Regions from separate parts of the Halopseudomonas sp. MFKK-1 genome, predicted to be linked through region 1. Evidence: predicted binding sites of a transcription regulator. Region 1 holds the regulator's gene; each other region holds the start of a gene.
The links. The regulator FliA, encoded in region 1, starts transcription of late flagellar genes. The targets are predictions, from matches to a motif close to CTAAAGTTTNNNNNNNNNNNGCCGNTAA.
Positions count from the first base shown of each region.

Region 2: a site for FliA is predicted at 4,500-4,527, ahead of O5O48_RS10485 (methyl-accepting chemotaxis protein). Genes of this name have one in related genera too.
Region 3: a site for FliA is predicted at 2,620-2,647, ahead of O5O48_RS17120 (methyl-accepting chemotaxis protein). Genes of this name have one in related genera too.

Region 1 is NZ_CP114836.1:2,381,561-2,392,149, forward strand. It holds gene flhA (flagellar biosynthesis protein FlhA) at 1-519, shown strand, start outside; gene flhF (flagellar biosynthesis protein FlhF) at 588-1,955, shown strand; gene fleN (flagellar synthesis regulator FleN) at 1,988-2,815, shown strand; gene O5O48_RS11185 (RNA polymerase sigma factor FliA) at 2,812-3,549, shown strand; gene O5O48_RS11190 (chemotaxis response regulator CheY) at 3,771-4,148, shown strand; gene O5O48_RS11195 (protein phosphatase CheZ) at 4,170-4,964, shown strand; gene O5O48_RS11200 (chemotaxis protein CheA) at 5,120-7,384, shown strand; gene O5O48_RS11205 (protein-glutamate methylesterase/protein-glutamine glutaminase) at 7,510-8,631, shown strand; gene O5O48_RS11210 (flagellar motor protein) at 8,631-9,371, shown strand; gene motD (flagellar motor protein MotD) at 9,382-10,215, shown strand; gene O5O48_RS11220 (ParA family protein) at 10,303-10,589, shown strand, end outside.
Region 2 is NZ_CP114836.1:2,239,406-2,249,994, reverse strand. It holds gene O5O48_RS10505 (1-acyl-sn-glycerol-3-phosphate acyltransferase) at 1-1,108, opposite strand, end outside; gene O5O48_RS10500 (CPXCG motif-containing cysteine-rich protein) at 1,224-1,418, shown strand; gene O5O48_RS10495 (putative signal transducing protein) at 1,421-1,669, shown strand; gene O5O48_RS10490 (SOS response-associated peptidase) at 1,666-2,316, shown strand; gene O5O48_RS10485 (methyl-accepting chemotaxis protein) at 2,301-4,445, opposite strand; gene O5O48_RS10480 (entericidin A/B family lipoprotein) at 4,648-4,782, shown strand; gene O5O48_RS10475 (M48 family metallopeptidase) at 4,850-5,656, shown strand; gene O5O48_RS10470 (7-cyano-7-deazaguanine/7-aminomethyl-7-deazaguanine transporter) at 5,830-6,483, shown strand; gene chrA (chromate efflux transporter) at 6,490-7,851, opposite strand; gene O5O48_RS10460 (DsbA family oxidoreductase) at 7,953-8,609, opposite strand; gene O5O48_RS10455 (DUF1272 domain-containing protein) at 8,724-8,957, shown strand; gene O5O48_RS10450 (LysE family translocator) at 8,957-9,550, shown strand; gene O5O48_RS10445 (carbon starvation CstA family protein) at 9,706-10,589, shown strand, end outside.
Region 3 is NZ_CP114836.1:3,708,196-3,718,784, reverse strand. It holds gene O5O48_RS17135 (potassium/proton antiporter) at 1-814, opposite strand, end outside; gene O5O48_RS17130 (thiopurine S-methyltransferase) at 926-1,576, shown strand; gene O5O48_RS17125 (AEC family transporter) at 1,629-2,558, shown strand; gene O5O48_RS17120 (methyl-accepting chemotaxis protein) at 2,807-4,435, shown strand; RNA gene ffs (signal recognition particle sRNA small type) at 4,510-4,606, shown strand; gene O5O48_RS17775 (DUF6538 domain-containing protein) at 4,674-5,060, shown strand; gene O5O48_RS17110 (methyl-accepting chemotaxis protein) at 4,945-6,600, opposite strand; gene dnaX (DNA polymerase III subunit gamma/tau) at 6,821-8,917, shown strand; gene O5O48_RS17100 (YbaB/EbfC family nucleoid-associated protein) at 8,935-9,261, shown strand; gene recR (recombination mediator RecR) at 9,265-9,864, shown strand; gene O5O48_RS17090 (pirin family protein) at 9,880-10,589, opposite strand, start outside.

The DNA.
Region 1 (10,589 bases):
GTGCCGGGGCTGATCTCCCTGTCCAACCTGCTCAAGGTGCTGCAGGGCCTGCTGCAGGAGCAGGTGCCGGTTCGTGACATCCGGACCATCGCCGAGGCCATCGCCAACAACTCGAACAAGAGTCAAGATACCGGCGCGCTGATCGGCGCGGTGCGTGTCGCGTTGTCACGTTCAATCGTGCAAAGCATTGTGGGGCTTGACTCTCAGCTGCCTGTGATCACGCTGGAGCCAAGGTTGGAACAGATGTTGCTACAGAGTATGCAGAAGGCCGGTCAGGGCGCCGACGACGGTATGTTGCTGGAGCCTGGCATGGCCGAGAAGTTGCAGCGCTCACTGTCTGATGCCGTACAACGGCAGGAAGTGCAGGGCAAGCCGGCAGTACTGCTGGTGGCGGGGCCGATTCGAATGATGATGGCCAAGTTTGTACGCTACGCAGCCCCGGGCGCCCATGTACTGTCCTACCAGGAAATTCCGGACAGCAAGCAGGTCACCATCATTGCGACGGTTGGCCAGAACTGAACTGCAGCACTCTGAATGAATGACAGCAACCGCCAGCGGGCGGTGCCAGAAAAGCGACGAGGTCAGCCATGAAAGTCAAACGTTTCTTTGCCGCAGACATGCGCCAGGCGATGAAGCTGGTTCGCGATGAGCTGGGCGCTGATGCGTCGATCATCGCCAATCGCCGGGTGGCCGGTGGCGTTGAACTGACCGCTGCGCTGGACTACGAGGCGCCCCGTCTGACGGCACCGACACCGGGTCTGGATGCTGAATTGAAAAAGACCCAGGAGCGCATCGTTGCCGCGCGCGCCGAGCTGGAGGTGGGCGAGATGGCTTCCCACGACCAGCCGCTGGTCAACCGCCAGCTGTTTGGTGACAGCATGCGCCACGCGGCTCGCCAGGGTTCTGTGGAGGCCCGTGATCTGCTGGATCGGCTGATTCAGGAGCCGGTTGAGCCGGCGGCACCGGCTGCAGCCAGCCGGCCTGCTGCGGAGCGCTCGCCGGCGGCAGCGGCCGTTGAAGATGCCAGCCTCAGCGCCATGCGCGCCGAACTGGCCGGGCTGCGGGAAATGCTGGAGTCTCAGCTGGGTGGTCTGGCCTGGGGGCAGCTCAATCAGCATAAGCCGAAACAGGCCGGTCTCTGGCGCCGTCTGACCCAGATGGGCTTGCCGGCCGAAGTCAGTCAGGATCTGCTGCGTCAGGTTTCTGACGTGAGTGATCCGCGTCAGGCCTGGCGCATGCTGCTGGCCTATCTGGCGCATCGTGTGCCGGTGCTGCGCGAAGAGCCGCTCGATGCCAGCGGCGTGATCGCGCTGGTCGGCCCCACCGGTGCCGGCAAAACGACTACCCTGGGCAAGCTCGCTGCGCGTTACGTGCTCAAGCACGGCAGTCAGCACGTTGCTCTGGTCACCATGGACACCTATCGTATCGGCGCACACGAACAGTTGCGCACCCTGGGCCGTATTCTCAATGTGCCGGTCAAGGTGGTGGACGAGCAGCAGGATCTCAATGACGTGCTGGCCGATTTCGCCGGCAAGCGCCTGGTTCTGATTGATACTGCCGGCCTGCAGGCCAACGATCCCTACCTGCGCGGCCAGCTCGACACCCTGGCCAGTCAGGGGCGTCGGGTACGCAATCTGCTGGTGCTGCCGGCGACCAGCCAGCACCGGGTGATGAAAGCGGCCTACCATACTTACAAGGCGTGCGGTCTGTCGGGCTGCATTCTGACGAAAGTGGACGAGGCCGCAACGCTCGGTGAATCGCTGGGGCTGGCGATGGAGCAGGGTTTGCCGGTAGCCTATCTGGCAGATGGCCAGCGCATTCCCGACGATATCAGCCGCGCCGTCGGGCATCAGCTGGTGAGTCGTGCAGTTAGTATGGCAGGTAATGATGCGCCGGCAGATCAGACCATGGCCGACGTATTTGCCGGTATGATGAACAGCCAGCGGGCCAGTTAAGCAATTTCACAGGATTAAGGTAATCAGCGCAGATGGGCAGCAAACATCCGGTTCAGGTAATCGCGGTCACCGGGGGCAAGGGTGGCATCGGCAAGACCAACGTGTCGGTGAATCTCAGCCTTGCTCTGGCGGAGATGGGACGGCGCGTTGTGCTGCTCGACGCTGACCTTGGTCTCGCCAACGTTGACGTGCTGCTGGGGCTCAAGCCAAAGGCAACGCTGGCCGACGTGCTGGAGGGCAAGTGCGATCTGCGCGACGTTCTGGTCACCGGCCCCGGCGGCGTTCGTATTGTGCCGGCCGCCTCGGGGGCCGCCAACATGGTGAGCCTCAACCACCAGCAGCATGCCGGCCTGATTCAGGCGTTCAGCGAGATCGGTGACAATATCGACGTGCTGATCGTCGATACGGCGGCCGGCATTGGTGATTCGGTAGTCAGCTTCGTGCGGGCGGCGCAGGAGGTGCTCGTCGTGGTATGTGACGAGCCAACCTCGATTACCGATGCCTACGCCCTGATCAAGCTGCTCAACCGTGATTACGGGATGACCCGATTCCGCGTGCTGGCGAATATGGTCGGCACGCCGCAGGAGGGCCGCATGGTGTTTGCTAAGCTCGCCAAGGTGACGGATCGATTTCTTGACGTTGCACTTCAGTATGTCGGAGCCGTTCCGTTTGATGAGGCGGTGCGCAAGTCAGTGCAAAAGCAGCGCGCGGTGTTTGAAGCTTTTCCGCGCAGCAAGGCCTCGCTGGCAATTCGCGCCATTGCACAGAAAGTTGATGCCTGGCCGCTGCCGGCCAACCCGCGAGGACACCTGGAGTTCTTCGTCGAACGTCTGGTGCAACCGACAGGGTCTGGCCTATGACAGCACAGGCTGGCGGATTGAGCATGTATACACGAGCACAGAGTTCTCGCGGTGAGCAGGATCGACTCGTCGAGCAGTATGCGCCGCTGGTAAAGCGAATTGCCTACCACCTGCTGGGGCGGCTGCCGTCCAGTGTGCAGGTGGAGGATCTAATGCAAGCCGGTATGATCGGGCTGCTGGAAGCCTCCCGCAAATTCGACTTCGGCAAGGGCGCCAGTTTCGAAACCTATGCCGGCATCCGCATTCGCGGTGCGATGCTGGACGAGGTGCGCAAGGGCGACTGGGCGCCACGCTCGGTACACCGCAATACGCGGATGGTCAGTGATGCGATGCGCGCGGTCGAGGCGCGGCTCGGGCGTGACGCCAAGGATCACGAAGTTGCCGCCGAGCTGGAGATGAGCCTGGAAGAGTACTATACGATTCTCAGCGATACCGCCGGCAGCAAGTTGTTCAGCTTTGATGATCTGCTTGAGTCGGGTGCGCCGGCAGATGTGCAGGGCGGCGAGGAACCGGCGTCCGGGCTGCAGGATGAGCGTTTCAGAGCGGCTTTGATCGAGGCAATCGACACGTTGCCCGAGCGCGAGCGACTGCTGCTGTCGCTTTATTACGATGAGGAGCTTAACCTCAAGGAGATCGGCGCCGTGCTGGGTGTCAGTGAATCCAGGGTCAGTCAGTTGCACAGTCAATGTGCTGCTAGGTTGCGCTCGAAGCTGATGAGCTGGCGAAATGATTGATTTTGTCGTCAACATCCGGACAATGCTCGGATTGCTCGACAGGTAGTGGCTTCGGGCCGGACGTCCAGGTGGCGTTTTCGAGGGTGCATCCGATCAGCCTGCTGGCTTCCAGCTGATTGATCAGAGCTTCTTTTACGGCTTGATTGGTTATTTGCGATGGGTTTTTGGGGTGCAGGCCTGCACATTCCCTGGTTTGTACGGAGGTCGACTTGGACAAGAATATGAAAATTCTCATCGTTGATGATTTTTCGACGATGAGGCGCATCATCAAGAACCTGTTGCGCGACCTTGGGTTTACCAACACAGCCGAAGCCGATGACGGCAACACCGCGTTGCCGATGCTGCAGAGCGGCAGTTTCGATTTCCTGGTGACTGACTGGAACATGCCCGGTATGAGCGGCATTGACCTGTTACGCGCTGTGCGGGCCGACGAGCGGCTCAAGCACCTGCCGGTGCTGATGGTAACGGCCGAGGCCAAGCGAGATCAGATCATTGAAGCCGCGCAGGCGGGCGTCAATGGCTATGTGGTCAAGCCGTTTACGGCTCAGGCCTTGAAAGAAAAGATCGAAAAAATCTTTGAGCGAGTTCAGGCTAAATAATAATCAACCGGGGTACAGGTTATGGCTTTGAGTAAGGATCCCGGCCAGGCGACCGCTCAGGAATTCGAGCATTCGCTGAAGGACAATGCGCACCAGCTGGTTGGTCACCTTGAGAGCGGCAACTTCGGTGAAGCGTTGCTGGTCATTCATGCCATCAATCAGGCACGCGACCGTGGTCTTTATCACGAAGTAGGGCAGCTCACCCGCGCGTTGCACAATGCCATCGTCAATTTTCAGATCGACACGACCCACGCGCTGGGTGGTGACAACGATACTTCCAAGATATCCGATGCCTCTGACCGGCTGGACTATGTGGTTCAGCTGACCGACAAGGCGGCCAACCGGACCATGGATCTGGTCGAGGCCAGCGTCCCCAAGGTCGCTGATCTGGGGCAGCAGGCGAACGCCCTCAAGGCAGACTGGCAGCGGCTGCAGCGCCGGGAGATGGCGGCGGACGAGTTTCGCGACCTCTACCGCCGGGTAGGCGAGTTCCTTGAGCAGACCGAATCGACCAGCAAGGATCTGTCCACCAATCTGAACGATATTCTGCTCGCTCAGGACTATCAGGATCTGACCGGCCAGGTGATCAAGCGTGTGACTACGCTTGTGCATGATGTCGAAGAGAGCCTGGTCAACCTGGTCCGAATGGCGGGACAGGTCGACCGCATTACCGGCATCAATCATGGTGAATCTCCCGAGGACGGAAAAAAATCCTCCTCCAGGGGTGAAGGTCCGCAAATTCATGCCGATAAAAGGGAAGACGTTGTTTCCGGTCAGGATGAGGTTGATGACCTCCTTTCCAGCCTGGGATTCTGATGTCAGCTGTAACTGCCGCACGCTGAGCGCGCGGCCGGTCTGACTGCTCAAGGTCGCTGCCTGGCAGCAACGTTGAGTGACTGCGCAGCGCCGAGATGGAAATTCAAGGCGGCATTGCGTGGCCTTCCGATAACACGCCCGAGGGGAGTGGGTGCATGAGTTTCGATGCGGATGAAGAGATTCTCCAGGACTTTCTGGTCGAGGCCGGCGAGATTCTCGAGCAGTTGTCCGAACAGTTGGTCGAGCTGGAAAACCGGCCCGACGACATGGATCTGCTTAACGCTATCTTCCGCGGCTTTCACACCGTAAAGGGCGGGGCCGGCTTTCTCCAGCTGGACGCCCTTGTTGCCTGCTGCCATATCGCCGAGAACGTATTCGATATTCTGCGCAAGGGCGAACGTACCGTCACGCCCGAGTTGATGGACGTCGTTCTTCAGGCGCTGGACACGGTCAATGGCATGTTTGCCCAGGTGCGAGAGAGCGAGGAGCCGACTCCTGCTGCGCCTGCTCTGCTGGATGCGTTGGCCGCCCTGGCTCAGCCCGCGTCGGCGGATGAGGCAACAAGCGAGCCGCCTGCTGCAGAAGCACCTGAGCCTGAGCCGGAGCCCGAGGCTGGTCCGGCTGACGCTGCGGCACCTGCCGCTGCCGAGGGTGACATCACCGACGATGAATTCGAGCAGTTGCTTGACGCCCTGCATGGTGATGGCAGTGCGGCTGCCGCAGCCTCTGTTGCTGCTGCCCAGACAGCGTCCACCGCTGGCGCCGATGAGATCTCCGATGATGAATTTGAGGCCCTGCTGGATGAACTGCATGGCCCGGGCAAGGCGCCGGCAGCTGCGACAGGCAAGCCGGCAGCCGCTGAATCGTCCAGGCCGGCGTCTGACGGTGACGACATTACCGACGATGAATTTGAGGCGCTGCTTGACCAGTTGCACGGCAAGGGTGCTGCCCCGGGTGTCAAGGAAGCACCTGCTGCTGCACCGGAGACGTCGGCTGCCGACAGTTCCGATGACCATATCACTGACGACGAATTCGAAGCGCTGCTTGATCAGCTCCACGGCAAGGGTGCTGCCCCCGGTATTGCTGACGCCAAGGCCGACCAGTCCGAGGCTGCCAAGCCCGCTGCACAACCTGCTGCCAGCAAGCCGGTAACGCCCGCTGCGCCCAAGGCTGCAGCGAAGCCGGCGGCCAAGGCCGCAGCACCCGCACCCGCACCGGCCAAGTCGGCTGCGCCCGCCGAGGCGCCAGCGGCTGACACCACAGTGCGCGTCGATACCGCCCGGCTGGATGAAATCATGAACATGGTCGGTGAGCTGGTGCTGGTGCGTAACCGCCTGGTGCGTCTGGGTCTGGCCAGCGGTGATGAAGAGCTGGGCAAGGCCGTTGGCAACCTGGATGTGGTCACGGCCGACCTGCAGATGTCGGTCATGAAAACGCGCATGCAGCCGATCAAGAAGGTCTTCGGCCGGTTCCCCCGGGTTGTTCGCGATTTGGCGCGCAACCTCAAGAAGGAAATCAATCTTGAGCTGATTGGTGAAGAGACCGATCTGGACAAGAATCTGGTTGAGGCGCTGGCCGATCCGCTGGTGCACCTGGTGCGCAACTCGGTAGACCACGGTATCGAATTGCCGGACGAGCGTGAAGCCGCAGGCAAGCCGCGGACGGGCAAGGTGGTGCTGGCTGCGCAGCAGGAAGGTGACCATATTCTGCTGACCATCGTCGACGATGGTCGTGGCATGGACCCTGAAATCCTGCGGGCCAAGGCGGTCGAGAAAGGCATGATGGACAAGGACGCAGCGGACCGTCTCAGCGACTCCGAATGCTTCAATCTGATCCTCGCGCCGGGCTTCTCGACCAAAACGGAAATCTCCGACGTATCCGGCCGTGGTGTCGGCATGGACGTGGTCAAGACCAAGATCTCCCAGCTCAACGGCACGATCAGCATCGAGTCGACCAAGGGGCAGGGCTCGCGGATCGCAATCAAGGTACCTCTGACCCTGGCCATCATGCCGACCCTGATGGTCATGCTGGCCGACCAGGCGTTCGCGCTGCCGCTGGTCAGCGTCAACGAGATCTACAGCCTCGACCTGTCCCGCACCAACGTGGTGGACGGTCAGGAGGTGATCATCGTGCGCGAGAAAGCCTTGCCGCTGTTCTATCTCAAGCACTGGCTGATGCCGGGAGTGGAAGATACCAGCGATCATTCGGCGGCCAGTGTGGTGATCGTGTCGGTGGGTACCCAGCGTGTCGGCTTTGTGGTCGATCAGCTGGTTGGTCAGGAAGAGGTGGTCATCAAGCCGCTCGGGCGTATGCTGCAAGGTACCGCCGGAATGGCTGGGGCAACCATTACTGGCGACGGTCGTATTGCCCTGATTCTGGATATTCCGAGCCTGCTCAAGCGTTATGCGCGACGCATGTGATAGCCTGCTGCGGGGCGCGCCGCGCGTCCCTCAAAGGCTTAAGCAAGTGTTGTCTGCGGGAAGCTGCAAGCCCGCCAAAACAGTTATGAATCAGTTCATGTGCAGGACGCAGGTCAGGAGAGGGTATGGCGGTTAAGGTTCTGGTGGTCGACGATTCGGGTTTCTTTCGCCGCAGGGTGACGGAGATTCTGGCCGGCGATCCGCAAATCCAGGTAGTCGGTACTGCCAACAATGGTCGTGAGGCCATCGAGCAGACATTGGCGCTGCACCCGGATGTGATCACCATGGACTACGAGATGCCGGTCATGGACGGCATTGAAGCCGTCCGGCAGATCATGCAGCGCTGTCCGACGCCGGTGATCATGTTCTCCTCGCTTACCTACGAGGGTGCCCGCGTCAGCCTGGATGCGCTTGACGCCGGTGCGGCCGATTATCTGCCGAAAAACTTCGAGGACATTTCGCGCAACCCTGACAAGGTGCGTCAGATGCTGTGCGAGAGGGTTACCGCCCTGGCCCGAACCAACCGTCGCTCGCTCGGTCTGCACTCCACCCCGTCGCCCGCTGCTGCCCCCGCACCCGGGCTGGCCTCGCGCCCGGCTTCGGGCTTGTCGAGCAGTGCCCCTGCGCGCCCGACCGCTGCACCCGCACCGTCGGCACCGGTGAAAAACAGTCCGGCCCCGCGCAAGCGGAGCTACAAGCTGGTGGCCATTGGTACCTCGACCGGGGGGCCGGTGGCGCTGCAGAAAGTACTGACCCAACTGCCGGCGAATTTTCCTGCTCCGTTGCTGCTGGTCCAGCATATGCCGGCTGCCTTCACCAAGGCGTTCGCCGAGCGGCTGGACAAGCTGTGCCGGATTTCCGTCAAGGAGGCTGAGGACGGCGACGTGCTGCGTCCCGGCCGGGCGCTGCTGGCACCGGGGGGTAAGCAGATGATGGTGGATTCGCGTGGCGTTGTGCGCATTCTGCCCGGTGATGAGAGATTGAACTACAAACCGTGTGTGGATGTGACCTTTGGTTCGGCCGCCAAGGCTTTCCAGGATAAGGTGCTGGCGGTGGTTCTTACCGGTATGGGGGCTGATGGTCGTGAGGGCGCACGCATGCTCAAGCAGGCCGGCAGTTCGGTCTGGGCCCAGGACGAAGCCAGCTGCGTGATCTACGGTATGCCGATGGCTGTTGCCAAGGCTAATCTGGCTGATGGCATCTATAACCTGGATGAAATCGGTCGTTACCTGGCTGAGCTCAGCTGATGGATATCCTTAGCGTCATCGGCGTCATTCTGGCGTTTGTCGCTATCATCGGTGGTAACTACCTCGAAGGTGGTCACGCTACCGCGCTGCTCAACGGTCCGGCAGGCCTGATCGTCATTGGTGGCACCCTGGGTGCTGCATTTATCCAAACGCCGCTTACCGTGTTCAAGCGGGCGCTGGCGATTCTGCCCTGGATCATCTTCCCGCCGGCCAACCGCATGCGTGAGGGTATCAGCCAGGTTATCAACTGGAGCACCATCGCGCGCAAGGAAGGGCTGCTCGGGCTGGAAAGCATGGCCGAGCTGGAGCCTGACAACTTTGCCCGCAAGGGCTTGCAGCTGCTGGTTGACGGCAGCGAGCCCGAAGCGCTGCGCAGCATCATGGAAGTCGATCTGGTCAACAAGGAACACGGCGATCTGATGGCGGCCAAGGTGTACGAATGCATGGGTGGCTATGCGCCGACCATTGGTATTATCGGGGCGGTGATGGGGCTTATTCATGTGATGGGCAATCTCGCTGATCCGTCGCGGTTGGGTGCCGGCATTGCGGTTGCCTTTGTTGCCACCATCTACGGCGTGGCGCTCGCCAACCTGTTCATGCTGCCGGCTGCTGCGAAGCTCAAGGCGGTGGTTCTGCAGCAGTCCAAATACCGCGAAATGCTGCTCGAAGGCCTGATGTCGATCGCCGAGGGCGAGAATCCGCGGTCGATCGAAATGAAGCTTGAGGGCTTTCTGGATTAGAGGTTGAACGATGCGCCGATCCAGACCGGAAGAGCATGAGAATCACGAGCGCTGGCTGGTGTCCTACGCGGACTTCATCACGCTTCTGTTCGCCTTTTTCGTTGTCATGTACTCCATCTCCTCGGTCAACGAGGGCAAGTACAAGGTGTTATCCGATACGCTGGTCGGTGCCTTCAACCAGCCGCAGCGCTCGGTTGACCCGATTCAGATCGGCTCGGAACTGCCGCGCGGTATTACCCGCGAGAACAATGACGCTATCGGTGCTGGCAGTCCTGACGGCACCAGTGACGCCTTGCAGGATATCACCGCAGCGATGGAAGCGGCCTTCGGGGATCTCATCCAGTCCGGTGAGCTGGAGGTCCGTGGCAACGAGATGTGGGTCGAGATCGAGCTGAGTTCGGGGTTGCTGTTTCCCAGCGGCGATGCGCTCCCGCTGGATGCCGCCTTTGATCTGATTGACCGGATCGCGGCCATTCTCAAACCCTATGACAATCCGGTGCATGTGGAAGGCTTTACCGACAACATTCCGATTCGCTCCGGTCGCTATCCGACCAACTGGGAGCTTTCTGCCGCGCGGGCGGCCAGTGTGGTGCGCATGCTCAGCAATGGCGGAGTCAACCCTGACCGGCTGGCTGCGGTAGGCTATGGTGAATTCAGGCCTGTTGCCGATAACACGACGGCGGCTGGCCGCAGGGCCAATCGTCGGGTGGTGCTGCTGGTATCTCGTTATCTTGACACTCGGCACGAGCAAATCGCTGAACCTGACGAGCGTATTGATGTGATGCGTGAAGCGCGCACGCCGTTGCCTTCTGGCACGGCTCCTGCATCGGACGCTCTGCAATAGGTAAAACAGACGGCGGGCTGTCAGAATGTTGGCGTTTCATTATTTTTGCGGGATGCGCAGTGGTTCCGGCATCCTCGGAGGCAGGGTATGAGAGTCTGGGCTGTAGCCAACCAGAAGGGCGGGGTGGGCAAGACCACGACAGCCGTCGCGCTGGCGGGCCTGCTTGCAGATCAGGGCCAGAAGGTATTGGTCGTGGATCTCGACCCGCACGGCTCGATGACCAGTTATTTCGGCCAGGATCCCGACCAGCTGACCAGCAGCGTTTTCAATCTGTTTCAGCACAACGGGCAGGTGCCCGAGGGGCTTGCGGCGGCATTGCTTAAAGAGACCTCGCATCCGAATATCGGTCTGTTGCCCTCAAGCACCTCGCTGGC
Region 2 (10,589 bases), 140 kb from region 1:
CGTACTGCAGCAGCCAGAATGGCCGCTGCGCCTCGGGTAACGCCGACAACCGTGCTGCAAAACGCTGTTCCTCGGCCGCCAGCTCGCTGGCTGTGTAGTCCGTACGCCAGTTCGACAGCGCCGTTGGCACCTGTTCGCCTGAGTGCTCAAATGCCAGAAAGTTGCTCGGATAGAGGCGATACTGACCCAGAATCTGCCGATCCACTGCCGCAGCTACCTGTCTGGCATCGTCAAAGGCCTCCGTCAGCGGCTTGCCAAACGCCACATGCACCCGCCCCTTGTAGCCCGTCAGGCCAATGGCAATGGAGCGGTCATCCTCGCCCGGCTCCTTGCTGTAACTGCCAGCATGCGCACGCTGCTCCAGCTCGCGCGCTTTCATGCCGTCACACGGATCCCATTCGTAGGAAATCGATACCGGTACCATGCTCAGCGAGCGAATCACATCCGCAACAGCTTCGGCCTTGCGGCTCATGCAGAACATCTTGATGATCGCCGAATCGGTTTCATCCAGACCGTCCTTCGCTCGCCCCTCCGCCTGAGCAATCCAGATCGACTGCCCCTCGGCAATCGAGTGGCTGATATAGGCAGACAGGGTCTGGTAAGCCTGCAGCTTCTCGCGCCGACCGGTCAGTGAGCGGTGCACGATAAAGCTCTTGTTCAGGCGCATCAGATCGGCAACGAAGGGCCGCTGCAGCAGATTATCTCCAATCGCAATACGTGGCGTCGGGTGCCCCGCGTGGTAAAGCGCATAATTGACAAACGCCGGATCCATCACGATGTCACGATGATTGGCGATAAACAGGTGGGGCTGATCGCTGCGCAGGTTATCCAGGCCACTGTAGGTGACAGCCAGTGTGCTGCTTTCTATCAGGCGATCCAGATAGGGTTCCAGCCTGTGCTGAAGATCATCAACCGATTCGACGCCACGGGCCTCGCGTCCGAGCGCCAGTTGCACCAGCGACCGGGCAACACCCGGTAGCCAGCGATTGAGGCGCGGGAAGCGGTAGCCAGCCAGCATGCGCATCAGTTCCTGATCAGACAGCAGACGCTCCAGCACAGCTGGCACTTCGGCATCGTTGTAGGGGCGAATGCCCTCGAACTCGCTCATGTCACCCTCAGAGTCTTGTCGTCAGCCGGGCATTATGCGTTGCCCACCGTGGTTTCGCCAGATTGACGATGCAGCTACACTGCATGTCACATACAAGACGTACGGGGACTTTACGGTGCAGGCACTGGAAGAAGCGAATCTGGTCTGCCCTCACTGCGGCGAGCCCATCACCCTGCTGCTTGACCTGAGCGGTGGAGCCCAATCCTATACCGAGGACTGTCAGGTCTGCTGCCAGCCGATCCACGTCAGCCTATGGATCGACGACGCAGGCGACGACTATCACGTCGACCTGCGCCGCGAACAGGACTGAGCATGCAGCGTATCTACCGTCCCGCCGACATGGCGGAGGCCAGCTTGCTGACCGCCGTACTGGCCGACCATCACATCCGCAGCCACATCAGCGGCGGCTATCTGCAGGGGGCCATTGGCGATCTGCCAGTGCATGACCTGCTTGGCCTGTGGGTTGAAGACGAAGACGTCGATCGCAGTACCGAGCTGATCCATGCCTATCTCCAGGCAAGCCCCATCAACGAAGAAGACAGCGAGCTACCCCAGCCATGAGCGGTCGCCTGGCCCAGTTCAATCAGCCCCATACCACAATGCCCGACGACTGGAAGCCACAGTGGAATATTGCCCCTGGCAAACCGTTGCTGATTCTGCGCAAGACAGCAGGCCAGCTGGAGTGCGCCTCTGTCCTGTGGAACCTGACGCCGGGCTGGCTAAAGGACCTCAGCCGGGCCAGCTTTTCGGCCCGGGCTGAATACCTGCACGAAAAACCCATGTTCCGGCAGGCCTTCGCCCAGCGGCGCTGCATCCTGCCCGTCGACGGCTATTTCCTCTGGCTGCAGCAGGGGCAACGCAAGCAACCCTGGTATCTGCGGCGCAAGGAAGGCGGGCTGGCACTGGCGGGTATCTGGGAACGCTACCAGCTGGATGACGGTCAGTACTGGGACAGTTGCGCGCTGATCACCGTACCTGCCAAAGGCCTGGCAAACCGGCTTGGCGACCGTATGCCGGCAGCCCTGAACAGCGCGGAGCAAGCCATATGGCTGGCCGAGAGCACGGCGGTGACGGCCCTGCAGCCATTGTTGCTGAATGCCGACAGCCGTATCGAGATGGCCTACCCTGTCAGCACAGCAGTCAGCAACCCGGCTACCCAGGGGCCGCATTGCTGCAGCCCCGCAGGTCCGGCTCAAACCTTGAACTGATTGATCAGACGGCGCTGATGCTCTGCCAGCTTGGTCAGTGACGCACTGGCCTGGGAGGCCTCATCGGCACCCTTGGCCACATCCTTGGCGACCGTGTCGATGGTCATGACGTTGCGATTGATATCCTCGGCAACCGCACTCTGCTCCTCGGCGGCACTCGCGATCTGATTGTTCATATCATTGATCACTGATACTGCCTGGGTAATCGAGGTCAAGGCTGCATCCGCCTCTTCCGCCTGCAGTACGCTCTGATCGGTGCGGGCACGGCTTTGCTCCATCACCTTGACGGTCTCGCGGGTTCCATTCTGCAGCTGCTCGATCATATGCTGAATTTCTTCGGTCGAGCTCTGGGTTTTCTGCGCCAGGTTACGAACCTCATCGGCAACCACCGCAAAGCCGCGACCCTGCTCACCGGCGCGAGCCGCTTCGATGGCCGCATTCAGCGCCAGCAGGTTGGTTTGTTCTGCAATACCGCGAATGGTGTCCAGAATACCGGTGATATTTTCGCTGTCGCGTGCCAGTGCCTGCACGCTGTCGACCGCACGCTGAATATCCTGCGAGAGGTTCTGAATGGTTTCGGACGTTGCCCGCACCACCTCACGTCCGTGCGAAGCGGAACCGTCGGCATTTTGAGCCGCGCTGGCCGCCTGCGAGGCGTTACGTGCAACATCTTGTGCGGTCGCAGTCATTTCTGTCACGGCCGTCGCGACCAGATCAATCTCGCTGAGTTGACGCTGTACCCCGTCATTGGTCCGCAGCGCGATGTCGGCGGTGTGTTCCGAGGCATCGGTGACCTGCTGAACCGAACCGACAACCTCACGAATCATGCCCTGCAGCTTGTCGAGAAACGCATTGAAGCCCCGGGCGATATCACCCAGCTCATCCGCCCGATCCACATTGAGACGCTTGGTCAGATCGCCTTCGCCCTTGGCAATATCGTCCAGCATGGCTACCAGCTGGCGCGCGGGCTTGGCCAGACCGTAAGCCAGCAACACCATCACACCGAGACCCGCCAGCGCAACCAGCAGACCGATGCCGGTCAAAAGCATGGAATCCTGTTGGCGCATGTCAGTCAGCTCGGTATCGAGCTGATTGAAGTCCTGCATGACCACCGCAAGCGGTAACTTGATAAGCAGCGACCAACGCACATCTGTGCCCGGCAGCGTGACCGGCATGATCAACTGCAGATGATCCACACCTTCACTCTCGATCTGAAAAAGCGGCTCGTTGGACCTGCCCACAGCGGTAATGGCGTCCATTTCCATTTGATCAAGCACCAAAGAGGCATGATCGCCCGGCTTGGCACCCTCGCCCGTGAACGCAACCAGCCGCCCGGAAGCACTCACCAGAGCCTGCTCGCCCTGGCCGTCGTAGAGATCCTGATTGCTCTCATGCAGCATCTGCTGCAGAAACTCCATCGACAGATCGGCACCGGCGATACCCATGAACTCACCGTCGCTGACGATCGGCACAGTAAAGGAGGCAAGCAACACTGTCTTGCCGCCAACCTCATAAGGGGCTGGGTCAACTACACAGGGCTTCAGCGTTTCACGGGGGCAAAGATAATACTCGCCGGTACGCACGCCGTTTTCGAGGATGGTTTCATTCTCCATATCGCCGAGTGCTTCCAGCGACAGGCTGCCATCTTCGTTACGGAACCACATGGGCATGTAGCGCCCTGTGCCGTTGTAGCCGTCGGTTTCAACTCCCTCAAAAAAGCTGTCCAGGTTATCCAGCGAGTTTGGCTCCCAGCCGACGTAGGCATCCCACAGCTGCGGGCTTTGCTCCAGCGTCATGCGGATTACGCGGGTCATTTCCTCGCGCCCCATCATCAACGCCGGCATCCCGTCATCCTGAATCTGTCCCAACATCGAGTTGAGCTGCGCCAATTGCGTGGCTACCGTCAGCGGATACTCCAGATAGCGACGAATACGCGCCTGTTCACCACCCGCTATCGCCATCACGCGGTCCCTGACCAGATCATCGATCAACACCCGCGACCGTTCCTGCACCAACGCCTGACTGCGTTCGGCGGAATAAACCGAGTAAAGCGTCATGACGCCAACAGCGATAAACAGACAGGCACCTGCCAGCACAGTAATGGAAAGCTGAATTGACCTGAATTTCATGAAATACCTCGACGTGGGAACGACAGAGCGGCGCAGGACACCGGTTCATCCGTAATATCGGCCACAGCATAAAAATCTGCAGCCCGTTGCATACAATTGTCCAAATACCGGTCCAATAACGTAATCTTTCACCGTTGAATGCCCGCGGGGCTGTTCCCCAGAGGCCTGCAACATTATTTTACGCCTGATGAGAGAATAGAGCATGAAGAGATCACGGGTACTGCTGCTGTCTGTCCTGTTCAGTCTTGCCGGCCTGAGCGCCTGCAACACGATGGAAGGGCTGGGCAAGGACATTCAGAAGGTCGGCGACAGCATCGAAGACGCTGCCAACCGATAACGCGGGGCCGGTGCTTCCAGGCGGAGCATCGGCCGAATTTCAACTTCGTTTTGCAAGGAAGAGCCCAATGCGACTGCGATTCACCCTTCTCCTGCCTGTTGTGCTGCTGGTTGGCTGTCAGAGCGTGCAGACCACTCAAGGCGGTAACGTCGGCGTCAACCGCACCCAGTATATGATGAGCGGCCTGTCCAGCGAGCAGGTCAACCAGATGGCTGCCGAGTCGTACAACGAGACCCTGGCTGAAGCCAAAAAGCAGGGGCTGCTGAATACCAGCGCTGCCACCGTGCGCAGACTCAATGGTATCGCTGCCAAGCTGATCGCACAGGTCCCGCACTTCCGCCCCGATGCCAGCAGCTGGGACTGGGAAGTCAACCTGATCAAGGATGACCAGCTCAATGCCAGTTGCTCACCCGGCGGCAAGATTCTGTTCTACTCGGGAATTATCGATCGCCTTCAACTGACCGATGCCGAAATAGCCCAGATCATGGGGCACGAGATTGCCCACGCCCTGCGCGAGCATGGCCGCGAGGCTATTTCTCGAGCCTATGCCACCCAGATGGGCACCCAACTGGCCAGCGCCCTGCTGGGCCTGGGCGAAGGCGGAAGTCAGGCTGCTCAGATGGCGGTGCAATATGGCCTGACGCTGCCGAACAGTCGAGCCAACGAGAGCGAAGCCGATCTGATTGGCCTGGAGCTGGCCGCACGCGCCGGCTACGATCCGCAGGCTGCCGTGACTCTGTGGCAAAAAATGCAGGCCGCATCGCAGGGCGAGCCACCGGCATTCATGAGCACCCACCCCTCTTCCTCCGGCCGTATTGAGACACTGCGCTCTGCTGCTCCCCGCGTTCAGGGCCTGTACGAAGCTGCCAAGTAAGCAGATCCCGGCCGGCGAGCTTGCTCCGCCGGTCGGAATGCAGCGAATACGCTGGTCAATCCGTGCAAAACCGGTACAATTGCGCGCCGTTCGACCCCGAACGACATGGGTTCCCTCACCCCATCTGACAAAACGGCGAGTCAGCAGACTCGAATCGTAAAAAAGGACAGACCATGACCGTACTTACCTCCGGCATGCAGCGCCGCGCGCTCGCACTGCTGATCAGTTTTCACATTGCCATCATCATCGCCAGCAATTACCTGGTGCAGTTGCCGATCACCCTGTTCGGTTACCACACCACCTGGGGCGCCTTCAGCTTTCCGTTCATTTTCCTGGCTACCGATCTGACCGTTCGCCTGCTCGGCAAACAGGCTGCGCGCCGCGTTATTGCGCGCGTCATGCTGCCGGCGCTGGTTGCGTCCTATGTAGTGTCGGTGGTGTTTCAGGAAGGCAGCTACCGCGGCATCGACGCACTGCTGTCGTTCAATGACTTCGTGCTGCGCATTTCGCTGGCCAGTTTCGTTGCCTACGTGATCGGCCAGTTGCTGGACATCCAGGTATTCGACCGGCTGCGCCGTATCAAGGCCTGGTGGATCGCACCAAGCCTGTCGACCGTGCTGGGCAACCTGGCAGACACCTTCGCCTTCTTCTCGGTCGCCTTCTGGCACAGCAGCAATCCGTTCATGGCCGAGCACTGGGTCGAGATCGCTACCGTCGACTATGCCATCAAACTGCTCATCAGCATGCTGCTGTTCCTGCCGCTTTACGGCGTGCTGCTGCGCACCCTGATGAACCGCCTCGGCGGCCCGGCGACCTCAGCCGCCTGAGCGGTATCAGGACAACAACCCTGATACACCCAGCAAGAGCCCTGCTGCAGCACCAAGCAGCAGGGTCTGCAGCACCGTCCAGCCCCTCCCAAACAGCAGACCGGCCGCGATCAGCCCGATGCCCAGTGCCAGCCAGTCCGGCCCGGCAGTCTCGGCAGGCATGACAACGTGCCAGCCGAAAAATAGCGCCAGATTGACGATAACGCCCACAACAGCAGCACTTACGCCAGTCAGGGCGGCAGTCAGACGCAGTTCGCCACGGGTAGCTTCGATCAGCGGCGCACCGCCCAGCACAAACAGAAACGACGGCAGAAAGGTGAACCAGCAGACCAGCAGCGCCGCCAGCATGCCAGCAGCCAGCGCCTGATCAGCACCTAAAAATGCGCCCTGATAGCCACCAAGAAACGCGACAAACACCACCACCATGATCAAAGGCCCCGGGGTGCTTTCGCCCAGCGCCAGCCCGTCGATCATCTGCAGCGGCGAGAGCCAGCCGTATTGCAGTACAGCACCCTGATAAACATAGGGCAGCACAGCATAGGCCCCCCCGAAGGTCAGCAAGGCTGCCTTGGTAAAGAACCAGGCCATCTGGGTCAACGGCCCATGCCAGCCTTGCCATAACGTCAGCAGCCCCATCGGCAAGACCCAAAGCGCAGCTCCGATCAGCAGCAGCTTCGCCAAACGCCATGAGCTGAAGCGGGCATGTTCGGGTATCGGGCTGTGATCATTCAACAGCGCATCCCCGCCGCCGTCAGACGGCGCGTGAGCCGCCGTAGAAGGCGAAAAGGCCGACGGCAGCAATCGCCCGCCAACGGTGCCAGCCAACGCCGCCGCCAGCACGATCAGAGGAAAAGGTAGCTGCAAGGCGAATATCGCTACGAAAGCGGCCAGCGCAATTGCCCAGAGCCAGCGGTTATGCAACACCCGACTGCCGATCCGCCAGGCCGCCTGAACAACCACGACCACCACCACCGGCTTGATCGCGTAGAACACCCCTGCAATCAGCGGCACGTCGCCATAAACCAGATACACCCAGGCCAGCAAGATCAGCAAACCCAGCGATGGCAGAATAAACAGCAGCCCAGCCACCACCCCACCCCAACTGCGATGCAGCAACCAGCCCAGATAGGTCGCCAACTGCTGCGCCTCCGGCCCGGGCAGCAGCATGCAGTAGTTCAGGGCGTGCAAAAAACGCCGCTCGGATAACCAGCGACGCCGGGAAACCAGCTCGTCATGCATCAATGCGATCTGCCCGGCAGGGCCACCGAAACTGATAAACCCCAGCTTCAGCCAAAAGCGAAATGCCTCTCGGCGACTCAGATCAGACGGGCCCGGAGGCAGGGTTTCAGATGAGGGGGCAGTTGCCATGACATACCTTCTGTAAGGACATCCGTAAGCCTCATGATGACAGGACAATATTTCACCCTTGCTGCAGGTCCTGCCAAATCCATATCAGAGTCCTCTGACGCTCAGGCCGACGCCCCTTGGCGCCCGGCAATCTCGCGCAGCGCCTGAACCAGATAATCCGGTTCCTGTGCCCCGGAAATCAGGTACTGGCCGTTGATCACGAAGGCCGGTACCGACGAGATACCCGCCTGCTGCCAGTGCGCCTCGTCGGCGCGAACAATGTCGGCGAACCTGTCACTGGTCAACACCTGCTCGGCCTCTGCCGCATCGAGCCCGGCGGCACACACGGCATCGAGCAGTACGTCCCTGTTGCTGACGTCCTTTGCTTCTCCGAAGTAGGCGTCGAACAGGGCCTGTTTCATCGCCGTCTGACGATCGTGCTCAGCCGCCCACTTCACCAAGCGGTGACCATCGAAGGTATTGGCGGTGTAGCGTTCCTGCATATGGGTGAAATTCAGCCCGAGACCGGTGGCGATACGAATCATGTCATCCTGCGCCGCCCGCACCTCGAACTCGTTACGACCGTACTTGCGGCACAGCGCCTCGACAATCGGCATCGGCCGCTGGGCCGGATCGGGATTGAGCTCGAAGGCGTGCCACTCCACCTTTGCTCCCACCTCGCCTTCCAGCGCCGCCAGAGCCTGCTCCAGGCGAGCATAGCCGATGGCGCACCAGGGACAGGCAATGTCGGAGACGATATCAATGGTCAGGTTCTGCATGGTGTTACTCACGATTGACTGGGTTTAACAGATGAGACTACACCATATACAGCGGGTTTCATCGGGCATCAGCCGCTGCTATAACTGCAAATAATCATCTTGCCGGTATCTGCCATGCTGCAACTGCGCCCCAACTGTGAATGCTGCGACCGCGACCTGCCCGCCGATGCATCCTATGCTCTGATCTGCAGCTTCGAATGCACCTTCTGCCACGACTGCGCGCAGCGCTTCGCAGGCTGCTGTCCGAACTGCGGCGGCAACCTGGTCACCCGCCCGACTCGCCCGGCACATCTGCTTGAACGCTACCCGGCCAGCCGTGACCGGGTGCTCAAGCCACACATCCACTGATGAACGCCGGCGAGCTGCTCTCGCTGTTTCTTGCCCTGACGGTGCTGGCGGCGCTGCCCAGCAGCAGTGTGGCGCTGGTCGTTGTGCGCAGTGCCCGATACGGCGTTGGCCAGGGTGTTGCGGCAGCAATCGGCATCACCCTCGGCGATTTGCTGCTGGCCGCGCTGGCGCTGGCGGGCTGGCAGGTGGTAATCGACAGCCTGGGCGGGGTGTTCAACCTGCTGCGCTGGCTGGCAGCGGCCTACCTGATCTGGTTTGGCTGGTCCCTGTGGCGTCAACCGCATACAAAGCAGGCGTTGCCCATTTCGACCGGCAGCAGCTGGCACAGTCTGATCGCGGGGTTGCTGCTTACCCTCGGCGATATCAAGGCACTGATTTTCTACGCCAGCTTCCTGCCTCTGTTTGTAACCACACCACTGTCGTCCGGGGTAGCGCTGCAAGTACTGATTACCACCGCAGTGGCCTTGCTGCTGGTCAAGACACTCTATGCAGTGCTTGGCAGTCGCCTTGCCCTGCCCCGCCAGAGCCGGGGACTTCAACGTCTGGGGGGCGGGCTGCTGATTGGTTGCGGCCTGTATCTGGCAAGCCGTTGACCTACTGACCTGATATCAGGCTGCTGCGTACCTGCTTCACATTGCCCTGTTCCTCCCGGCGACCCGCCGGCCCGCCCTGGGCTATAGTAGGCAGTGCGGCGGAGCAGATGCTCCGACAGGCGATCCGACAAAACTTATAACACTGGAGCCACAGCATGAGCGCAGCCATTTTGCTACTGATCGGGCTGGGATTGATGACCCTGGGGTACTTCATCTACTCCCGTTTCATTGCCAACCGGATCTATCGCCTCGACCCGGATTTTCGTACGCCAGCGCACGAATTCGAGGATGGCATCGACTTCGTTCCGACCAACCGCTTTGTGCTGTGGGGTCACCATTTCACCTCCGTCGCCGGCGCCGCGCCCATCGTCGGGCCGGCCATTGCAGTCATCTGGGGCTGGCTTCCGGCCTTCATCTGGGTGGTGATGGGCACCATTTTCTTCGCCGGCGTCCACGATATGGGCGCGGTCTGGGCCAGTGTGCGCAACAAGGCCAAATCGGTCGGCTCGCTAACCGGCGACGTAGTGGGCAAGCGCGCCCGCAGCATCTTCATGATCGTGATTTTCCTGGTACTGCTGATGGTCAACGCCGTATTTGCGGTGGTCATCGCCAAGCTGATGATGAGCTTCCCGACTGCCGTATTGCCAGTCTGGGGTGCGATTGTCGTCGCATTGATCGTCGGCCAGCTGATCTATCGTCGCATGATCAGCCTGCCGGTCGTTTCAGTGGTTGGGGTCGTCGCGCTCTACGCGCTGATCTGGGCCGGCCCATCGGTACCGATTCAGATGCCGGCCGAGGTTGCAGGACTCTCGGGCAACGCCATCTGGATTCTGCTGCTGTTCCTCTACGCAGGCGTCGCGTCTGTGCTGCCGGTGTGGATGCTGCTGCAACCGCGTGATTACATCAACGGCCTGCAGTTGTTCGTCGGCCTGCTGATTCTGTACGGCGCAATCATGCTGCTGAACCCGGCGCTGGTCGCGCCGATGATCAATGACGACGTGCCGGCAGGCACCCCCTCGATTGTGCCGCTGCTGTTTGT
Region 3 (10,589 bases), 1.3 Mb from region 1:
CCTGCACCTGCAGGATATTCTGCAGGTTGCGTACCCGGTTGTTGCCCAGGATCAGCCCGGTCAGATAGATGGCAAGAAAGCCGCTGCCGCCAATCTTGTTGGTCGCGGCAAACACCATGATGGCGCCACTGGTGATCAGCAGCGGATACAGGCCGGCTGGCAGCGTCACCCTGTTGACCAGCCAGACCAGGCCGAAGCCGCCGGCCAGCCCGCAGAGTGCGCCGATACCGAACTGTTCAATCAGCAGCAGGGCGAAGGACCAGCTGAAGCTGGTCTGGCCGCTGGCAAGCATTTCGACCAGGGTAATGGTCAGGAAAATCGCCATCGGATCGTTGGAACCCGACTCGATCTCCAGCGTTGCGCCAACCCGTTGTTTCAGGTTCAGCCCCTTGCCCTGCAGCAACGAGAACACCGCAGCGGCGTCGGTGGAGCCGACGATGGCACCAAGCAGCAGGCCCTGCAGCCAGTGCAGCTCCAGCAGCCAAGCGGTAAGCGCACCCGTCAGCGCGGCGCTGATCAGCACCCCGAGGCTGGCCAGGGACACGGCGGGCCACAGCCCCACCCGGAAGTTTTCCACCCGTGTGCGCATGCCGCCATCAAGCAGAATGATCGCCAATGCCAGGCTGCCGATCAGAAAGGCGGTGTTGGCATCCTCGAACTGAATACGGCCAATACCGTCCACCCCGGCCAGCATGCCGATGATCAGGAAGATCAGCAGTAGCGGGATGCCCAGACGCGACGACAGCGAACTGGCGAGCACGCTGAAGCAGAGCAGCACTGCACCGATCAGAAAGAGGGTGTTGATATAGTCCATGGGAGCAGCTCGGAGCGGGTGGATGGAACGCGTTCACTATATCGTTTATGGCCCGGAGCGGTAAAAAAATTGCTGTATAGTCAACGCATTGCAACGTAGGGAGAAAGCAGGATGGATGCGGCATTCTGGCATGAGCGCTGGCAGCGCGGGGAAATCGGGTTTCACAAGGCGTCAACCAATCCGCTGCTGCAGCGCTGGTGGCCGCAGCTCGGAGTCGATGCAGAGGCTCCGGTTTGGGTGCCTTTATGCGGTAAATCGCTTGATCTGATCTGGTTGCGCAGCCAGGGGCACCCGGTTCGGGGCGTTGAGTTGGCGCGCAGCGCGCTGGAGAGTTTCTCCGACGAGCATGGGCTGGATTTGCAATGGCAAACGGAGGGGGAGTTTGAGGTGGCCGAGGGCGCCGGTTTTACGCTGTATTGCGGCGATGTCTTCGCACTCCGGCCCGAGCATCTGCAGGGAATCGGCGCAATTTATGATCGCGCGGCGCTGATTGCGCTGCCGCCGGAAATGCGTGCGCGTTACGTTGCCCATCAACGCGCACTGCTGCCCGCGGGCTGGCGTCTGCTGCTGGTGACCCTGGATTATCCGCAGGAGCAGCGCCCCGGGCCGCCTTTCAGCGTGTCCGATACCGAAGTACGGCAACTGTACGCGGGCTGCAGTATCGAGGTGCTCGAAGAGAAGGATGTATTGGCCGATCACACCGTGTTTGCCAGCCAGGGCATGCGTTCGCTGACCGAGCGGGTGTATCTGATCGCCGACTAAGCCGTGTCGGGGCTGCTAGACTGCGGCACCGACTGTTCGCTGCGGAGCCCTCATGCTGGCCGCCCTTGCCTTACTCTACAAACTGTTGCCGCTCTATGTGACGGTTGGTCTTGGCTGGCTAGCCGGCCGCTATCTGGATGCCAGCGGCCGGCACATCGCTGGCATCATGATGTATATCGTGACGCCGTCGGTGGTGTTTTCCGGGGTGATGCACGCGCCGCTGTCTGCTGAAGTCATCCTGCTGCCGTTTCTGACCTTCGCGCTGTGCAGTCTGACCGGCTGGGCGCATTTGCAGATCGCCAAACGCTGGTTTCCAGGGGCCGGCGCCAACATGATCCCGCTTGCGGTCGGAACCGGTAATACCGGTTACTTCGGTATTCCGGTTGCGCTGTTGCTGTTCGGTGAGCAGGGGCTGGCGATTTATATCGTCTGCATGCTCGGCACCACCCTGTTCGAAAATTCCGTCGGGTTTTATCTGGCCGCGCGCGGGCGCTACGGCATTCGGGACTGTCTGCTCAAGGTAGTGCGGCTGCCGTCGTTATACGCCTTCTTTCTGGCGGTTGGCCTCAACAGTGCCGGCCTGCAGATTCCGGATGCATTCGAGCCGCTGTTCGATAACCTGCGCGGTGCCTACAGCGTATTCGGCATGATGATTATCGGTATGAGCATTCTGAGTTTCCGCGGTCTGGCCGGAGACTTGCGCTTTACCGGGCTGGCGCTGCTGGGCAAGTTCGTCAGTTGGCCGTTGCTGGCGCTGGCATTCTGCGCGCTGGATGCCCGTCTGTTTCAGGTCTACGACGTCGCCGTCTATCAGGCGATCATGCTGATCTCCATCACCCCCATTGCCGCCAATACGGTTGTCATAGCCACGCTGCTCGACACCCATCCCGCGCAGGTTGCCGGCACCGCGCTGCTCAGCACGCTTGTCGCGCTGCTGTACATTCCGCTGATGAGCGCCTGGCTGTTTACAGGTGCCAACTGAGACCAGTCTAAGACTTCTTTGTAAGCGCCCTGTTTTTTATGAGAAAAACAACTAAAAAGCACTCATGCTTTGGCGCTCATGGTCGATACTCATTTCAGGAAGCAAAAAATTGACGTGTGCGTGACGGCGCGCGTTGGCTGTTGTCGGTGTGATGTTTAATGATCCAAGCCGAGCCTGCCTCCAGGGAGTTATCGCGGACTCGTCCTTTCGAGTCCTGCCTGCCGTGCTGACAAGAGTGAAAAAGAGCCATGCTTAGTGTCTTCCGTGATTTGAGTTTCCGCTGGAAATTGACCCTTCCCATTCTGATTCTGGCCGCACTGTTTGTGGTCCTTGGTCTGTCTGCATTCTGGGCTGTCTCCAAGGTCGAGTCGCGCCTGGTACGTGTCTCGACCGACCTGCTGCCGCGCAGCTCGGTGGTGCTCGAAGCCGATCGAGACATGTATCAGGCGTTGGCGGCCGAGCGGGCCATTATTGAAGGCGTGGTCTCAAGCGGGCTGGATGCAGAGCACACTGACAACATGCAACAGGCCAGTGATCGCATTGCGCGTTACGCCGCTGCTACCAAAACGCCGGAAGGGCGTGCGCTGGCGGATGAATTCGCCAGGGCGTTTGCTGTCTGGAAAGCCACCTCAATCGAGAACGTCCGGTTGGCACGTTCCGGCGATGCAGCCAGGGCGAGTGATAGCAGCTACGGTCAGGGTTATGAGCAGTTTTCGCGGGCGCGTGAGCTGATCAACAAGATGACCGAGCTGATCAACCAGCAGGCTGAAGCGGAAGCGGCTGAAGCTGAAGCGGATGTCGCTGCAAGCCATGCTCGGGTGACGGTGGTGCTGGCCATCGGTGCCGTCGTGTGCTTTCTGATGATCGTATTTTTCCCCGGCCTGATTACCAACCCGTTGCGTGAGCTGCTGCAGCGCATTCGCGACATTGCAGACGGCGAGGGCGACCTGACCCGCCGCGTGGTGGTGCACTCCAATGACGAATTGGGCCAGCTGAGCAAGGCATTCAACGCCTTTCTGGAGCAATTGCAGGGGCTGATACGCGACGTTGCCGAATCGACCCTGCAGGTAGCCTCGGCTGCCGAGCAGATGAGTGCAATTGCCGAGGGGCAGGAGAAACTGGTCAACGAGCAGTACATGGCGGTAGACCAGGTCAGTACCGCAGCGACGGAAATGAGCGCTGCCATCCACGAGGTTGCCGACAACGCGCATAGTACTGCTGATGCCGCCCGTGAGGCAGACCGTCAGGGGCACTCTGCGTCCGATGTGGTGTCAGCCACCATGAACGATCTGCGACGCCTGGCCGCCGATGTTGAAGAGGCTGCTGGTGTGATCAACAATCTGGAGCAGGACACCGACAAGATTGGCGGCGTGCTCAGTGTGATCGAGGGTATTGCCGAGCAGACCAACCTGCTGGCGCTCAACGCAGCCATCGAGGCCGCTCGCGCCGGCGAGCAGGGCCGCGGCTTTGCGGTGGTGGCCGACGAGGTCCGTGCACTGGCGGCGCGTACCCAGGACTCCACCCGTGATATCCAGCAAATGATCCAGAAGCTGCAGAGCGGCACGGGACAGGCTGTTGCCGTCATGCAGCGTGGTGCCCAGCTCGCAGCACAGAGCGTCGAGAAGGCCGGTACCACCGAATCTTCGCTGAACGAGACTTCCGCCTCCGTCATGCGCATCAACGACATGGCGGCGCAGATCGCCGCCGCGTGCGAGGAGCAGAGTCAGACCACCGAAGATATCGCCCGCAACATCAGCGGCATTCGTGATCTGTCCAACCAGTCTGCGCAGTCGTCTCAGGAGAGTCGTGATGCCAGTAACGTGCTCGCACGCCTGGCTGCCAACCTGCAGCAACAGGTTGGTCGCTTCAAAACCTGATATTCGGGTTGTAACTTGAGCATAAGCCGTTACAATAGCGCGGCCTGAGCAAGCTCAGGTCGCTATGGTGGCCCCACCGGTCCCCTCGCAATGATCAGCCGTGAACCCGGTCAGGCCCGGAAGGGAGCAGCCGCAGCGGTCATATCGTGTGCCGGGGTGTGGCTGGTGGGGTTGCCTCCAAATATTTGATTTATAAGGCTTTTTCCGTTTCTTGTGCAGGTGGTACAAGAGGTGGTACATGCAGGCCTTACCCTCCTGGCTCCAGCTTTCCCGTCACCCTGTCTTCTACTGCCGTGTTGCGGTGCCGCAATCGTTGCGTCCGGTCATCGGCAGACGCGAGATTCGTCGTTCGCTCAATACCCGCTGTCGTCATCAAGCCTTAAACGCAGTCATGCCCGTTACCCGCCAAGCGAAGGGTATCGGCGGTTCTATGCTGAGGTTGGTCATTCAGGTGGGTTGCACAGGACAGCGTCGGGCCTTGAGGGTCCGGCGTTGCCTGATGCAGTGGATCAGACGCGGAAGCGTCCGATCAGCTGTTGCAGGTCGCTGGCCAGGCGTGCGAGCTCTTCGCTGGTGGCTGCGCTCTGCTCCGACGCCGTGCTGGTTTGCTGTGCAATATCGCTGACGTTGTTGATATTGCGATTGATCTCTTCCGCGACCGATGACTGCTCTTCCGCGGCCGACGCAATCTGCACGTTGAGATCATTGATGCGGGTCACGGCGTCGGTGATCGCCAGCAGGCGATCGCTTGCCAGGCCAACAGCATCTACCCCTTGTTTGGCTTTGTCGCGGCTGATCTGCATCACGCTGACCGCTTCGCCAGTGCCTTCCTGCAGGCGGGTGATCATTTGCTGGATTTCGGATGCGGACTGCTGGGTACGCGAGGCCAGCGCTCGGACCTCGTCGGCCACCACCGCAAAGCCGCGGCCCTGCTCTCCGGCGCGGGCGGCCTCGATGGCTGCGTTGAGCGCCAGCAGGTTGGTCTGCTCTGCGACGCCCTGAATCACCGTCAGCACCGAGCTGATGCTGTCGCTTTCCTGTTCCAGCCGCTGGATAACCTGGGCGGCGCGCTCCACTTCTTCTGCCAGGGATTGAATGGCATCGATGGTGCGGGTGGCCAGCTGGCGGCCCTGCTGGGCTTCCTGTTCGGCCTGATGTGACGCATCGGCGGCCTCGGCAGCATTGCGCGCCACGTCCTGCACTGTGGTGGTCATCTCGTGCATCGCGGCCGCTACCTGCTCGACTTCATGCTGCTGCTGGCGCACGCCGCTGCCGGTTTGCACGCTGATTGCCGAGGTTTCCTCGGCCGCAGCGGCAAGTTGGCCACTGGAGCCGGCCACCTGGTTGATGGTGTTCTGGAAGCGTTCTGCCATGCGGTCGAAGGCCTGGCTGATGCGTCCCAGCTCATCGGTTCTGCGGTCGTTGGCGCGGCTGGTCAGGTCGCCGTCGGCGAGCCGGGTGCTGGCCAGCTCCAGTCGGGTGACGGAAGCGCTGATACCGTGAATGATGCTCCAGGACATCAGCAGCAGTGCGGTGAGGGCGACCAGGGTAGTAATAGCCGCGATTATCAGCGTGTTCTGATAGCTGGTTTCGGCGTTCTGGTACTCCTGCTCGGCGATGGCGCTCTGCAGCTCGAGCAACTGCTCGAGCGTGCCTGCCAACGTGCCGGCCTCAGGCCACAGCGTGGTCAGCAGTATTTGGTTGGCTGCGGCAAAGTCCGCTTGCCGCAGAGCCACAAGGGCAGGCACTGCACCCTGGGTCAGCATGCGTTCAAGCTGCGCATCGACGGTGTCGCTTAACTGCTTCTCCTCGGCCGTTAGGTGCGTTGACAGATAGGCGCTCCAATCCTTTTTGATCAGGCTCACAGCGCCGTCAACAACATTCAGGTGCTGATCCAGTGGGTGCTGGTGGCTGCTGCGCAGGGGATGGCTGGGGTTATGCTGTGCTGACAGCAGCAACTCTGTCTGAATGGTCTGTACGGCCAGTTCAATGCGCCCCAACTGGCCGGTGGGAATCAGTCGATCGTGGTAGACCGTTTTGAGGGATTTGGCAGCGTTGCTGAGTGCATTTACCGAAACGATGCTCAGTATGATCAGCAGAATCAGGGCAAATGCACTGAGGATGACAAGGCGTAGCTTGATGGACAGATTACTCAGGGCCGACATGAGTTGGCTGGATCCTTTAAGTGGAATATTGAAGGAGCTCGCTGCAGCTGGCGAGAAAGCGTGGGCAGGCCCTCGCCCCGGCCGGATGCGCCCGGTCGTGATGCCTGATGCGGACTGTCATGGGTAACAATCGCCGGCATTGGCGTCTTGCGCTCGCATTGTAGCCGCTGCTTGGGTACATTACTCGCTCGCTTTAGACCAACGGATACCAACAGAGCCAATGAGTTATCAGGTACTAGCCCGCAAGTGGCGGCCCCGCCTGTTCCGCGAGATGGTCGGCCAGACCCATGTGCTGCAGGCCATGATCAATGCGCTTGATAACAACCGGCTGCACCACGCCTATCTGTTTACCGGTACCCGCGGGGTCGGCAAGACCACCATCGCCCGGATTCTGGCCAAGTGTCTTAACTGCGAAAGGGGCATCAGCTCTGAACCCTGCGGTCAGTGCTCGGCCTGTCTGGAGATCGATCAGGGCCGCTTTGTCGACCTGATCGAGGTGGATGCGGCGAGTCGCACCAAGGTCGAGGACACCCGCGAGCTGCTTGAGAATGTGCAGTACGCGCCGTCGCGCGGGCGCTTCAAGGTCTACCTGATAGACGAAGTGCACATGCTCTCCAGCCACAGCTTCAATGCGCTGCTGAAAACGCTGGAAGAGCCGCCGGAGCATGTCAAGTTTCTGCTGGCAACAACCGACCCGCAGAAGTTGCCTGTCACCATCCTGTCCCGTTGCCTGCAGTTCGCGCTGAAGAACATGCCACCGGAAAAAGTGGTGGAGCATCTTCGTCACGTGCTGGGTGAGGAACAGATCGGCTTTGACGAGGAGTCGCTCTGGCTGCTCGGGCGTGCGGCTGATGGCTCAATGCGCGATGCGCTCAGTCTGACCGACCAGGCGATTGCCTTTGGCAATGGCCAGCTGCGGGTTGAGCAGGTGCGCAGCATGCTGGGTACCATCGACCATGCTCAGGTATTTGGCGTGCTGGACGCGCTGGTTGCCGGTGATGCCCGTGGCCTGATGGCCGCCGCGGCGCAGTTGGCAGAGCAGGGCGTGGATTTTGCCGGTGTGCTGGCCGAGCTGATTTCAACCCTGCAGCGCGTAGCCATGGCGCAGGTGGTGCCCGAGGCAACGGACAACAGCCTGGGTGATCAGCAGCGTGTGCTGGCGTTGGCCGGCAAGGTCAGCGCCGAGGATGTGCAGCTGTTCTACCAGCTCGCCCTGCATGGCCGCCGTGATCTGCCTCTGGCACCGGAGCCGCGTGGCGGTTTCGAAATGGCGCTGCTGAGAATGCTGGCGTTTCGCCCGGGTACGCTTGCTGATGCCGCCTCCGGTGGTATTACGGTGACGCCCGGCGCGCTACCGGATCAGTCAGCGCCGCCAGAGCCGGAAAAGTCGACAGGACCCAGTTCAGCCAGCACTGAGTCCGCACACACCAAGGCGCCAACCGCTGAGTCGGTTGCCGCTCCTGCAGCTGTCGCTCAGACTCCTGTTGCACCTGCACCTGCACCTGCACCTGCACCTGCACCTGCACCTGCACCTGCACCTGCACCTGCACCTGCACCTGCACCTGCACCTGCACCTGCACCTGCACCTGCACCTGCACCCGTGGTGTCGCCTGAAACAGTTGCTCCGGTGTCGCAGACAGAACCCGCGCCCGCGCCGGCAGCCCCGTCAGCCGAGGTGCCCGAGCATCCTGCGCCAGAAACACCACGCCCGCTGAACCCGAAGGCGCCGTATCGGCCACCGCAGGACGAGCCGCCAGCAGACTGGCTGGATGGCCCGCCGCCTGACGACAGCGGTGTGGATCGTGATGACGAGGATGATCTGGACGCCAGTCAGTACATCGCCGATTGGCAGCCTGAATCGACGGATGAGGCTGCTGTTGACGAACCCGGCGATGAACTCAGTGATTTGCCCCCGGCCAGCGGTTTGGCGGCCGAGTGGTTGGGGCTGTTTGATCAGCTGGGCCTGTCCGGTCTGACCCAGAGTATCGCCGCGCATTGCCAGTTGGTCGCGCGCGACGGGGGGCGCTGGACACTCCATCTGGACCCGGGCCATAGTGCGCTTTACAACGAAAACCACCGCAAGCGTCTTGAGCAGGCAATCGCTGCCGTTACGCAGGCGGATGTGGCGCTGACAGTTGATGTGTCTGCGCCCACCCAGGAAACGCCAGCGGTTGCCGCCGCCCGCCGCAAGGCGGCGCGTCAGAAGGCGGCCGAACTGAGCATTCATAACGACCCGATGGTCCAACGACTGTGCGCGGAGTTTTCCGCGGAAATTTGTGCGGATACGATTCGTCCGATTGACGAGCCCGCAAGCTGATACTGGAGGATAGCGTCATGATGAAAGGTGGCATGGCAAGCCTGATGAAGCAGGCCCAGCAAATGCAGGAAAAAATGGCCAAAATGCAGGAAGAGCTGGCCAATATGGAAGTCACCGGTCAGTCCGGTGCCGGTCTGGTCTCGGTTGTCATGACCGGTCGCCACGATGTGCGCCGCGTCAATCTGGATGACAGCCTGATGCAGGAAGACAAGGAAGTGCTGGAAGACCTGATCGCGGCCGCGGTGAACGATGCTGTGCGCAAGCTGGAGCAGGCAAACAAGGACAAAATGTCCGGCTTTACCGCGGGTATGAATCTGCCCGACGGCTTCAAGATGCCGTTCTGATCGATGAGCTTCAGTCCGCTGATTCGTCAGATGGTCGACGCCCTGCGTGGTTTGCCGGGCGTAGGGCCGAAAACTGCCCAGCGCATGGCCTTGCATCTGCTGGAACGTGATCGTGCTGCAGCGGCTCACCTTGCCCATGCCCTGCAGGCGGCGGTTGAGGGTGTGGGATATTGCCAGCGCTGCCGCACCCTGAGCGAGACCGAGATTTGCTCGCTGTGCAGTGATCCCCGCCGGGACGACCGCCTGCTCTGTGTGCTGCAAAGCCCGGCTGATGTCTGGGCGGTCGAGCAGGCTGGCGGATTCAACGGACGCTACTTTGTGCTCAAGGGCCATCTGTCGCCGATTGACGGCATGGGCCCTGAGGAAATCGGCGTGCCGGCGCTGCTCGATTGTATCGAGGGGCGGCCGGTAGACGAGATCATTCTGGCGACCAACCCGACCGTGGAAGGCGAAGCCACCGCCCATTACATCGCGGAGTTGCTGCGCCCGCGCGGTATTCGGGTATCGCGTATTGCCCACGGCGTGCCGCTCGGCGGCGAGCTGGAGTATATCGACGGCGGCACCCTGGCCCACGCGCTGGCCGGCCGAACGCCGATCCTCTGAGGTCGGCGCCGGCGCCTAGTCGGTCAGTCGTCCGAGCTGGTAGTCACGTATGGCCTGATGGATTTCGGCCTCGCTGTTCATCACGAAGGGGCCGTATTGTACGATCGGCTCCCCCAGCGGACGACCTGCCAGCAGCAACAGCCGGGCCCCGGCGGAGCCCGCCTGCAAACTGACCCTGTCGCCTTCACCGAAACGCCCAAGGCGGCCCTTTTCCAGCACGGCGGTGCGCTGCTCGCCTTGCACTGCGACACTTCCTTCATAGATGTAGGCAAGCAGCCGGTGGGTGGTCGGAATCGGCAAGCTGATATGCTCGTTCGCGTTCAATTGCACATCGATGTACAAGGGGTCGGTCTTGCCGCCGCTGATCGGTGCTGTCACTGATTGACCGTTGTGCTCTATACGGCCGGCGATCAGCTTGAGTTGTCCGCCGCCAGCGAGTGCCTGCTCTGGCAGTGCCGATGCTGGCAGGTCGCGATAGTGCGCCGGTTGCATCTTGTCGGCTGCGGGCAGGTTCAGCCAGAGCTGAAAACCCCGCATGGTTCCCCGGTCCTGTTGCGGCATTTCAGAGTGAATGATGCCTCGGCCTGCGGTCATCCATTGCACGTCCCCGGGGCCGAGGAGCCCGCGGTTGCCGAGGTGGTCCTCGTGCAGCATGCGGCCTTCAAGCATATAGGTGACGGTTTCAAAGCCGCGGTGGGGGTGGGAAGGGAAGCCGCCGATGTAGT